2 regions of the Streptomyces sp. NPDC047971 genome follow, and region 2 is predicted to be linked to the other one. Evidence: riboswitches for the same ligand, from Rfam matches in the RefSeq annotation. Region 2 holds a riboswitch; the other holds the start of a gene.

Region 1 (5,049 bases), on a different contig from region 2:
GCCTCGCGGGGGTAGCCGTGGGCGGCCAGTTCGCCGGCGACCTGCATGTGGGAGCGGGCGGCCTCCAGGCTGATGACGTCGGCGTCGAGGTCGTCGATCGCCTGGACGATGTCGCCGAACTCCGCGTAGCACATGTGCGTGTGGATCTGGGTGTCCGGACGGACGCCGCCGGTCGTGAGACGGAACGATTCCGTCGCCCAGGCCAGATAGGCGGCGTGGTCGGCGGCGCGCAGCGGCAGAGTCTCGCGCAGGGCCGGCTCGTCGACCTGGATGACCGAGGTCCCCGCTGCCTCCAGGTCGTTCACCTCGTCACGCAGGGCCAGCGCCACCTGCCGCGCCGTCTCGCCCAGCGGCTGGTCGTCCCGTACGAAGGACCAGGCCAGCATCGTGACGGGACCGGTGAGCATGCCCTTGACCGGCTTCGAGGTCTGCGACTGGGCGTATGTCGTCCAGCGCACCGTCATCGGCTCAGGACGGGAGATGTCGCCGGCGAGGACGGGCGGCCGCACGTATCGGGTTCCGTACGACTGCACCCAGCCGTGCCGCGTGGCGACATAACCGGTCAGCTGCTCGGCGAAGTACTGCACCATGTCGTTGCGTTCGGGTTCGCCGTGCACCAGCACGTCGATCCCCGTCTTCTCCTGGAAGGAGAGGACCTCGCGGATCTCGTCCTTGATCCGCTCCTCGTAACCGGCGGCGTCGATCCGGCCGGCCCGCAGATCGGCCCGGGCCGCGCGGAGCTCGTCGGTCTGCGGGAACGAGCCGATGGTGGTGGTCGGCAGCACCGGCAGGCCCAGGTGCGCGCGCTGGGCGGCGGCCCGCTCGGTGTACGGCTGGGAGCGCCGGCCGTCCGCGTCGGTGACGGCGGCGGTCCGGGCGCGCACGGCGGGATCGCGGGTGAGGGCGGACCCGGAGCGGGAGGCGAGGTCGGCGCGGTTGGCGGCCAGCTCGGCGGTGATCGCGTCGGTGCCCTCGGCGAGACCGCGCGCGAGGGTGGCGACCTCGGTGGTCTTCTGGCGGGCGAAGGCGAGCCAGCGGCGGATCCGCGGGTCGATGTCGTGCTCGGCCGTCGCGTCCAGCGGGACGTGCAGCAGGGAGCAGGACGCGGCGACATCGACCCGGTCGGCGAGGCCGAGCAGGGTGCCGAGGGTGGCCAGCGACCTCTGCAGGTCGTTGATCCAGATGTTGCGGCCGTCGACCACCCCGGCGACCAGCCGCTTGGCGCGCAGGCCGCCGACCGCGGCGAGATCCGTGAGGTTCGCCGCGGCGGAGCCGGTGAAGTCGAGGGCGAGGCCCTCCACCGGGGCGGCGGCGAGCACCTGGAGCGCGTCGCCGAGGCGGTCGAAGTAGGAGGCGACGAGCAGCTTGGGCCGGTCGGTGGCGGTTCCCAGATCCCGGTAGGCGCGGGCGGCGGCGTTCAACTCGGCCGGGGTGCGGTCCTGGACGAGCGCGGGCTCGTCCAGCTGCACCCACTCGGCACCGGCCGCGCGGAGATCGGCGAGCACCTCCGCGTACACCGGGAGCAGCCGGTCGAGCAGGGTCAGCGGCTCGAAGTCGGGGGCCACACCGGGGGCGGGCTTGGCGAGCAGCAGGTAGGTGAGGGGGCCGACGAGCACGGGCCGCGCGGCCAGGCCCAGCCCGAGGGCCTCCTTCAGCTCGGCCACCTGCTTGGCGGAGTCGGCGGCGAAGACGGTGTCGGGTCCGAGCTCGGGGACCAGGTGGTGGTAGTTGGTGTCGAACCACTTGGTCATCTCCAGCGGCGCCACGTCCCGGGTGCCGCGGGCCATCGCGAAGTACCCGTCGAGCGCGTCCGCCTCGACGGCGGCGCGGTGGCGTGCGGGGACGGCGCCGACCATGACACTGGTGTCCAGGACGTGGTCGTAGTACGAGAAGTCGCCGGTCGGCACCTCGTGGATGCCGGCGTCGGCCAACTGCCGCCAGTTCGCACGGCGGAGGCCGGCCGCCGTCCGACGGAGGTCGTCGGCGGTGACGCCGCCCTTCCAGTAGCCCTCGACGGCCTTCTTCAGGTCGCGGCTCCGCCCCTGGCGGGGGTAGCCGTACACGGTGGCTCGTGCTGCCGCGGCTGCGGGCTTCGCTGTCACGGTCTCTCCTTCGCGAGATGTGTCCGGAAACATCCCCGGAGACGGGACGCGGACGCGAAGGAACGACAGAACGCGCGGGCCACGCCGCGGGAGAACTCCGCACGTGCCGCTCGCCATGTCCTCCCCCTGGACTATGTCCGGGGGACTCCCAACCCGCCCACGAGGTCACCGGGATGTCCGCGCGCGGAATCGTCCGCGTGCGGGCAACGGGCAGGTCTTCGGACTCGCGAGCACGCCCACCGGATCGAACCGGCGGACACCTACTGGCCGTCGCTTCCCAGGACCTCGCGGTCCCAGTGCGTATGACGGCGGTCGTTCCCGCTCACCGCTGCGGGGCAGTCCCGGATTCCCACCGGGTTCCCTCTTACGACGCATCCCGCCTGGCGGACGGGGCGAACCAGCTGCCCCGCCAGACTAGGGGGCGCGACCGCTCAGCGGCGAGCGGAGTCCACCATCCGGATACGGAATCAGGACAACGCGGTGCCCGCGCGGAGCCCCGCGTCATGTCCTGGGCGTTCCGACGCGGAGCCGGTTGCCGTCCGGGTCCCGCAGCTCGATCTCGCGCGCCCAGGGAGCCTCCTCCACCCGCGCCCCGAACTCGGCGGCCACGGCGTCGACATCACGCACACGGAGGTAGACCAGGGTGTCGGGGCGGGCGTCGCCCCGGTGCTCCGACAGGAACAGGCGGACCTCGCCCCGGGCCACCTCCACGAACGCGGGAAACCCGGGCTCGAAGCGGTGGACCCACTGCTGGGTGAAATCGAGCCGCTCGTACCAGGCGACGGCCGCCGCCGCGTCGCTGACCCGGAGGACCGGGATGACTGCCTCGTCCATGCGACGCATCGTCGCAGACACCTCTGACATCCGCCCGGCACCCCGCACGGGGTGCCGGATCCGCGCGCTCCGCGCGGCGGAGCCGGACCGCGCCCGACGCCGAGCGCGGTCCGGCCGGGAGTCAGCGGCCGCGGCGGCGCAGCTCCGGTTCCGTGAGGGACGGCGGGACGTAGCCCGCGTCGCGTGCGGAGAGGGTGGTGCCCGGGGGCACGATCTTGTCGATCCGGTCGAGGACGTCCTGGCTCAACCGGACCGTGTCCGCCCCGAGCTGGCTCTCCAACTGCTCGAACGTACGCGGGCCGATGATCGCGGAGGTGACCGCCGGGTGTTCGAGGACGAAGGCCAGGGCGAGCTGGATCAGCGTCAGCCCGGCCTCCTCCGCGAGCTGCGCGAGAGCCTCCGCCGCGTCGAGCTTGGCCGCGTTCTCGGGGGACGCGATGTCGAAGCGCTCGGCCTGGCGGTCGGCACGGCTGGAGCGGGGCTGCTCCGCCCCCTTGCGGTAGCGGCCGGAGAGCCAGCCGCCGGCCAGCGGACTCCAGGCGAGCACCCCCAGTCCGTACCGCTGGGCGACCGGCAGCACCTCGCGCTCGACGCCCCGGGCGAGCAGCGAGTACGGCGGCTGCTCCGCGACCACCCGCTCCCGCCCCCGCCGCTCGGCGATCCACTGGCCCTCGACGATCGCGGAGGGCTCGAACGTCGACGTCCCGATGTAGCGGATCTTCCCCTGACGCACCAGATCCGTCAGGGCGCCGAGCGTCTCGTCGAAGTCGGTGTCCGGCTCCGGCCGGTGGACCTGGTAGAGGTCGATCCAGTCGGTGCCCAGGCGCCGCAGGCTGTTCTCGACCTCCCGGACGATCCAACGGCGGGAGTTGCCCCGCTCGTTGACGTCCTCCCCGAGGCTGCCGTGGAACTTGGTGGCGAGCACCACGTCGTCCCGGCGCCCGCCGGCCAGGGCCTTGCCGACGATCGTCTCCGACTCGCCCGCCGAGTAGACGTCCGCCGTGTCGACGACGTTGATGCCCGCGTCGAGGGCCCGCCGGATGACACGTACGGAGTCCTCGTGGTCGCGGTTGCCCCTCGCCCCGAACATCATCGTCCCCAGGCAGAGCGGGCTCACCTTCACTCCCGTACGGCCCAGACCGCGGTACTGCGTCATCGTGCACTCTCCTGCATCAGGTGATCGGTGGGATGTGGATCGGTGGGGACGGCGTGCGCCGAGCCGTCCCGGAAGGCGTCCCAGAGTCCGCGGTAGGGACCGTCCGCCACGAGGAGTTCCTCGTGCGTGCCCGCCTCGACGACCCTTCCGCCGTCGAGGACCACGACACGGTCGGCGCGCGCGGCGGTGGTGAGCCGGTGCGCCACGACGACCGTCGTACGGCGACGGGTCAGGGCGGCCGTCGCGGCGGTCACCCGCCGCTCGGTCGCCAGGTCGAGCGAGGCCGTCGCCTCGTCGAGCAACAGCACGTCGGGATCGACGAGTTCGGCCCGTGCCAGCGCGATGAGCTGACGCTGGCCCGCGGACAGGTTCCGCCCCCGTTCGCCGACCTGCTGCAGATAGCCGCGGGGCAGCGCCGCGACCATCTCGTGCGCGCCGACGGCCCGCGCGGCGGCCTCGACCTCGGCGTCCGAGGCGTCCGGACGCCCGTACGCGATGGCGTCACGCACGGTTCCGCTGAAGAGGTGGGGCTCCTGGGGAACCACGCCGAGCCGGCGCCGGTACTCCGTCAGATCGAGTTCCCGAAGGTCCCTCCCGTCCACGCGGACGTGGCCGGCGGAAGGGTCGTAGAAGCGGGCGAGGAGCTTCACGACGGTGGACTTCCCCGCTCCCGTCGTGCCCACGAGCGCGACGGTCTCTCCCGGAGCGACCCGCAGCCGCAGGTCGGTCAGCACCTCGCGGCCTCCCGGATACGCGAAGGACACGCCGTCGAACTCGACGGCGCCGCGCAGGCGGCCCACGCGGCGCGGCAGGGCCGCGCCCGGAGTGCCGCTCGGCGTCCGCATCAGGGCCCGCAGCCGGGAGAGTCCGACGACCACCTGCTGGTAGCCGTCGAACACCTGGGAGAGCTGCTGGATCGGGGCGAAGAACAGCTCCACGTACAGCAGGAACGCGATG
Region 2 (5,049 bases):
ACCCGGACGCGGCCGGCGCGGGGATCCGGGTCTTCGTCGAGTCCTTCGCGCCGCCGCCCCGGATGATCGTGTTCGGCGCCGTCGACTTCGCGGCGGCCCTCGCACGGACGGGATCGCTCCTCGGTCACCGGGTCACCGTGTGCGACGCGCGTCCCGTCTTCGCCACCGCTGCGCGGTTCCCCGGCGCGTGGGAGGTGGTCGTCGAGTGGCCGCACCGGTACCTCCGCGCGGAGGCGGAGGCCGGGCGGATCGACGGGCGGACCGCGCTCTGTGTGCTGACCCACGACCACAAGTTCGACGTCCCCCTGCTGGAGGTGGCGCTGCGCCTGCCCGACGTCGGCTACATCGGGGCGATGGGCTCCCGCCGCACCCACCTGGACCGATGGGACCGGCTGACGGCGGCGGGGCTGACCGAGGCCGAACTGAAGCGGCTGTGCAGCCCGATCGGCCTGGACCTCGGAGCCCAGACCCCGGAGGAGACCGCCGTGTCCATCGTGGCCGAGATCATCGCGACGAAGGGAGGCGGCAGCGGACTCCCGCTGACCGACCGGCCGGGCGCGATCCATCCCGATCAGGGACTCTGACCGCGCCCGGCCGCCCCGTCCGCGACGACCACCGGGCCCGCCCGCGACAACCACGGCGCCCGCCCGCGACGACCACCGTGCTCGGCCGTCACCCGCTCTCGCTCGGCGTCGGCCGTGCGTGCTTAAGTAGGCCCATGGCCGACCAGACCCCGCCCGCCGAGACCACCCCGGAGATCCCCGCCGCCCTGACAGCCGCGCCCGGCTATCAGGTCCGCCGCCTCTACCAGGCGTACCTCGCGGTGTGGGCGCGGGAGGTGGACCCGGTGCTGACGGGGCCCCAGTTCGCGGTGCTGCAGACCGTGGAAGCCAATCCCGGCCGTGACCAGCGTTCCATGGCCGCCGCCGTCTCCCTGGACACCTCCACCATGGCCGATGTGGCCCGCAGACTGGAGAACCGCGGCCTGCTCGCCCGCCACACCGCGGCCTCCGACGGCCGTCGCAAGCTGCTGTACCTCACGGACGCCGGCCGCGAGACCCTGCGCGAGGCCAACGACCGGACCCGGTCGCTCGACAAGATCCTCCTGGAGTCCTTCGGCGAGGGGGAGCGCGCACCGCTCGTCGCCACGCTCCAGGCGCTCGCCGACCACTGGGAGGGGCTGGCGGAGGGCTCGTGACCCACGCCGGCGGGCGATGACGGTGTGATCGCGCCACGCCGCGGGGGAGGGGTGGACTTACTAGGACGTCCAACTATATGTTCGTGACAAGCCCGCGGTGCAGGGAAGCCGGTGTGAATCCGGCGCGGTCCCGCCACTGTGACCGGGGAGCGTGCTCTTCAGCAGGTCAGGCCACTGACGGAAACCATCCGTCGGGAAGGCCGGAGAGCGTGCGCTGATCCGGGAGCCAGGATACCGGCCGTGGGGTGTTCCGTGTTGTCCACGAGGATGGAGCAGACACGCATGGCACCGGTACGTGACCACGACCCTGGTGATCCGGCGGAGTACCCGAACCCCGAGGCCCTGTCCCCGCGTTCGTGACTCGACGAGGGCGCCCTCGCCCTCCCCTGTCTCGCGGAAGGACCCGCGTGCGCGCACCCCGATCGGTGCCGTCCTCGCGGCCCTGGCCGCGCCTTCCTCGGATCCGTACCTGACGAGAGCAGGCTTCGATGGTCCGCGAACTCACCCATTTCATCGGCGGAAAGCACACCCCCGGCACGTCCGGTCTCTTCGCCGACGTGTACGACCCCAACACCGGCGCCGTCCAGGCCAGGGTGCCCCTGGCCGGGCGCGCCGACACCGAGGCGGCGATCGCCGACGCGGAGGAGGCCCAGCGCGAATGGGGCCGGTGGAACCCGCAGCGACGCGCCCGCGTCCTGCTGCGGTTCCTCCAACTCGTCGAGGGCGAAAGGGAATCACTCGCCCGACTGCTCTCCGCCGAGCACGGAAAGACCGTCGCCGACGCCCACGGCGATCTGCAACGCGGCCTGGAGGTCGTGGAGTTCGCCGCCGGGATCCCGCACCTTCTCAAGGGCGAGTTCACCGACAACGCCGGCGCCGGCATCGACGTGCACTCGCTCCGCAGCCCGCTGGGCGTCGTCGCCGGGATCACCCCCTTCAACTTCCCGGCGATGATCCCGCTGTGGAAGGCAGCGCCGGCCCTGGCCTGCGGAAACGCGTTCATCCTCAAGCCCTCCGAGCGTGACCCCTCCGTACCGCTGCGGCTCGCCGAGCTGTTCCTGGAGGCCGGACTGCCGCCCGGTGTGCTGAACGTGGTCAACGGCGGCAAGGAGGCCGTCGACACCCTCCTCGAAGACCCCCGCGTCCAGGCCCTCGGCTTCGTCGGCTCCACCCCGATCGCGGCGCACATCTACGCCACCGCGGCCGCGAACGGCAAGCGCGCCCAGTGCTTCGGCGGTGCCAAGAACCACATGATCGTGATGCCGGACGCCGACCTCGACCAGGCCGCCGACGCGCTGATCGGCGCCGGCTACGGCTCCGCGGGAGAGCGCTGCATGGCGATCTCCGTCGCCGTTCCCGTCGGTGAGGAGACCGCCGACAAGCTGGTGGCGAAGCTGAAGGAGCGCATCGCCTCCCTGCGTATCGGCACCTCCGACGACCCGGACGCCGACTTCGGTCCCCTCGTCAGCCGGGACGCCCTGGACCGGGTCGATCGCTACGTCGGCATCGGCGTCGACGAGGGAGCGGAACTCGTCGTCGACGGGCGGGGGTTCACCCTTCCCGGGCACGAGAACGGCTTCTTCGCGGGAGCCTCGCTCTTCGACCGCGTCACCCCGGCCATGCGGATCTACCAGGAGGAGATCTTCGGCCCGGTGCTGTGCGTCGCACGGGCCGCCGACTACGAGGAGGCCCTGCGGCTGCCGAGTGAGCACCCGTACGGGAACGGCGTGGCCGTCTTCACCCGCGACGGGGACACCGCCCGCGACTTCACCCGCCGCGTCAGCGCCGGCATGGTCGGCGTCAACGTCCCCATTCCGGTGCCCGTGGCCTACCACACCTTCGGCGGCTGGAAGCGGTCCGGATTCGGCGACCTGAACCAGCACGGGCCGGACGCCATTCGCTTCTACACCCGCACCAAGACCGTCACCTCGCGCTGGCCCTCCGGGGTCAAGGAAGGCGCGAGCTTCACCATCCCGACGATGGGATGAGCGCGATGACCACACTCACCGAGGACCAGCTCGCTCTCGCCGACGTCACCCTGGACTTCGCGCAGGAGCAGCTCGCCCCGCACGCCGTGGCCTGGGACCAGGACAAACACTTCCCCGTCGACGTCCTCCGCAGAGCCGCCTCGCTCGGCCTCGGCGGCGTCTACGTCGGGGAGGAGCACGGAGGCTCAGGACTCACCCGCGCCGACGGCGTCCTCGTCTTCGAGACCCTGGCGACCGGCTGCCCCTCCATCGCCGGGTACCTCTCCATCCACAACATGGTCGCCTGGATGATCGACCGGTACGGCAACCCCGACCAGCGAGCCCGTTGGCTGCCGGAGCTCTGCTCCGCCGCGGCCCTGGGCAGCTACTGCCTCACCGAACCGGGCGCCGGTTCGGACGCCGCCGCGCTGCGGGCCCGCGCCGAGCGGGACGGCGGCCACTACGTCCTGAGCGGAGTGAAGCAGTTCATCTCCGGCGCCGGCGCCTCCGACGTGTACGTCGTCCTGGCCCGCACCGGGGGCGCGGGCCCGCGCGGGATCTCCGCGTTCGTCGTCGAACGGGGGGACGCGGGCGTCTCCTTCGGCGCGAACGAGCGCAAGATGGGCTGGAACGCGCAGCCCACCCGGCAGGTCGTCCTCGACGGCGTGCGGATCCCCGCCGACCGGCGGCTCGGCGCCGAGGGCGAGGGCTTCCGCATCGCCATGCACGCTCTCGACGGCGGCCGGCTCGGCATCGCCGCCTGCTCCCTCGGCGGCGCCCGGAGCGCCCTCGACCGCAGTCTCGTCCACCTCGCCGACCGCGAGGCCTTCGGCGCCCGGCTGCTCGACGCCCAGGCCCTGCAGTTCCGGCTGGCCGACATGGCGACCGAACTCACCGCCGCCCGCGCGCTGGTCCGGCAGGCCGCCGAGGCACTCGACGACGGCGATCCGAAGGCGTCCCAACTGTGTGCCATGGCGAAGCGGTTCGCCACCGACACCGGCTTCTCCGTCGCCGACCGGGCCCTTCAACTCCACGGCGGATACGGCTACCTCAGCGAGTACGGCCTGGAGAAGATCGTCCGCGACCTGCGCGTCCACCGGATCCTGGAAGGAACCAACGAGATCATGAACGTCATCGTCGCCCGCGGCCTGACGGAGCACCTGCGATGACCGGCGACGAGGACGTCCTGATCCGGACCGAGGGCCGGACCGGCCGGCTGATCCTCAACAGGCCCGAGGCGCTCAACGCGCTCAGCCACCCCATGGTGCTGAGCATCGAGGCCGCGCTCACCGCCTGGCGGGACGATCCCGCCGTCGAAGCGGTGGTGATCTCCGGCGCGGGGGAGCGGGGACTGTGCGCGGGCGGCGACATCCGCGCCATCTACGAGGACGCCCGTACGGGCGGCACGGCATCGGCCGACTTCTGGCGGGACGAGTACCGGCTCAACGCCCTGATCGCCCGCTACCCCAAGCCGTACATCGCCCTCATGGACGGCATCGTCATGGGCGGCGGGGTCGGCGTCTCGGCGCACGGAACCGTACGGATCGTCACCGAACGCTCCCGCGTCGCCATGCCCGAGACCGGCATCGGCTTCGTCCCCGATGCCGGCGGCACCTACCTCCTTGCCCTGGCGCCGGGCGAGCTGGGCACCCACCTCGCCCTGACCGGAGCTCCCGTCGGCGCCGCCGACGCCCTGCTCTGCGGCCTCGCCGACCACTACGTACCGGCCGAGCGGCTCGACCGGCTGGTCGCGGACCTCTCGCGGACCGCCGTGCACGACGCCCTGACCTCGCACGTCGGCCAGGCACCACCCGGTGCACTGGCCGCCCACCGGGAGTGGATCGACCACTGCTACGCGGCCGACTCGGTCGAGGAGATCGTGGA

What was found. A riboswitch is a leader RNA that binds a small molecule or an ion and turns the genes downstream of it on or off. The one in region 2 is predicted to bind cobalamin.
Region 1: another riboswitch for cobalamin. It lies ahead of metE (5-methyltetrahydropteroyltriglutamate--homocysteine S-methyltransferase); the one in region 2 lies ahead of AB0D99_RS03435 (CoA-acylating methylmalonate-semialdehyde dehydrogenase).

What each region holds. Positions count from the first base shown of each region.
Region 1 is NZ_JBEZNW010000007.1:277-5,325, forward strand. It holds gene metE (5-methyltetrahydropteroyltriglutamate--homocysteine S-methyltransferase) at 1-2,102, opposite strand, end outside; cobalamin riboswitch at 2,315-2,469, opposite strand; gene AB0D99_RS09215 (glyoxalase superfamily protein) at 2,604-2,936, opposite strand; gene AB0D99_RS09220 (aldo/keto reductase) at 3,058-4,092, opposite strand; gene AB0D99_RS09225 (ABC transporter ATP-binding protein) at 4,089-5,049, opposite strand, start outside.
Region 2 is NZ_JBEZNW010000002.1:194,963-200,011, reverse strand. It holds gene AB0D99_RS03445 (XdhC/CoxI family protein) at 1-584, shown strand, start outside; gene AB0D99_RS03440 (MarR family winged helix-turn-helix transcriptional regulator) at 719-1,198, shown strand; cobalamin riboswitch at 1,277-1,456, shown strand; gene AB0D99_RS03435 (CoA-acylating methylmalonate-semialdehyde dehydrogenase) at 1,687-3,186, shown strand; gene AB0D99_RS03430 (acyl-CoA dehydrogenase family protein) at 3,183-4,334, shown strand; gene AB0D99_RS03425 (enoyl-CoA hydratase/isomerase family protein) at 4,331-5,049, shown strand, end outside.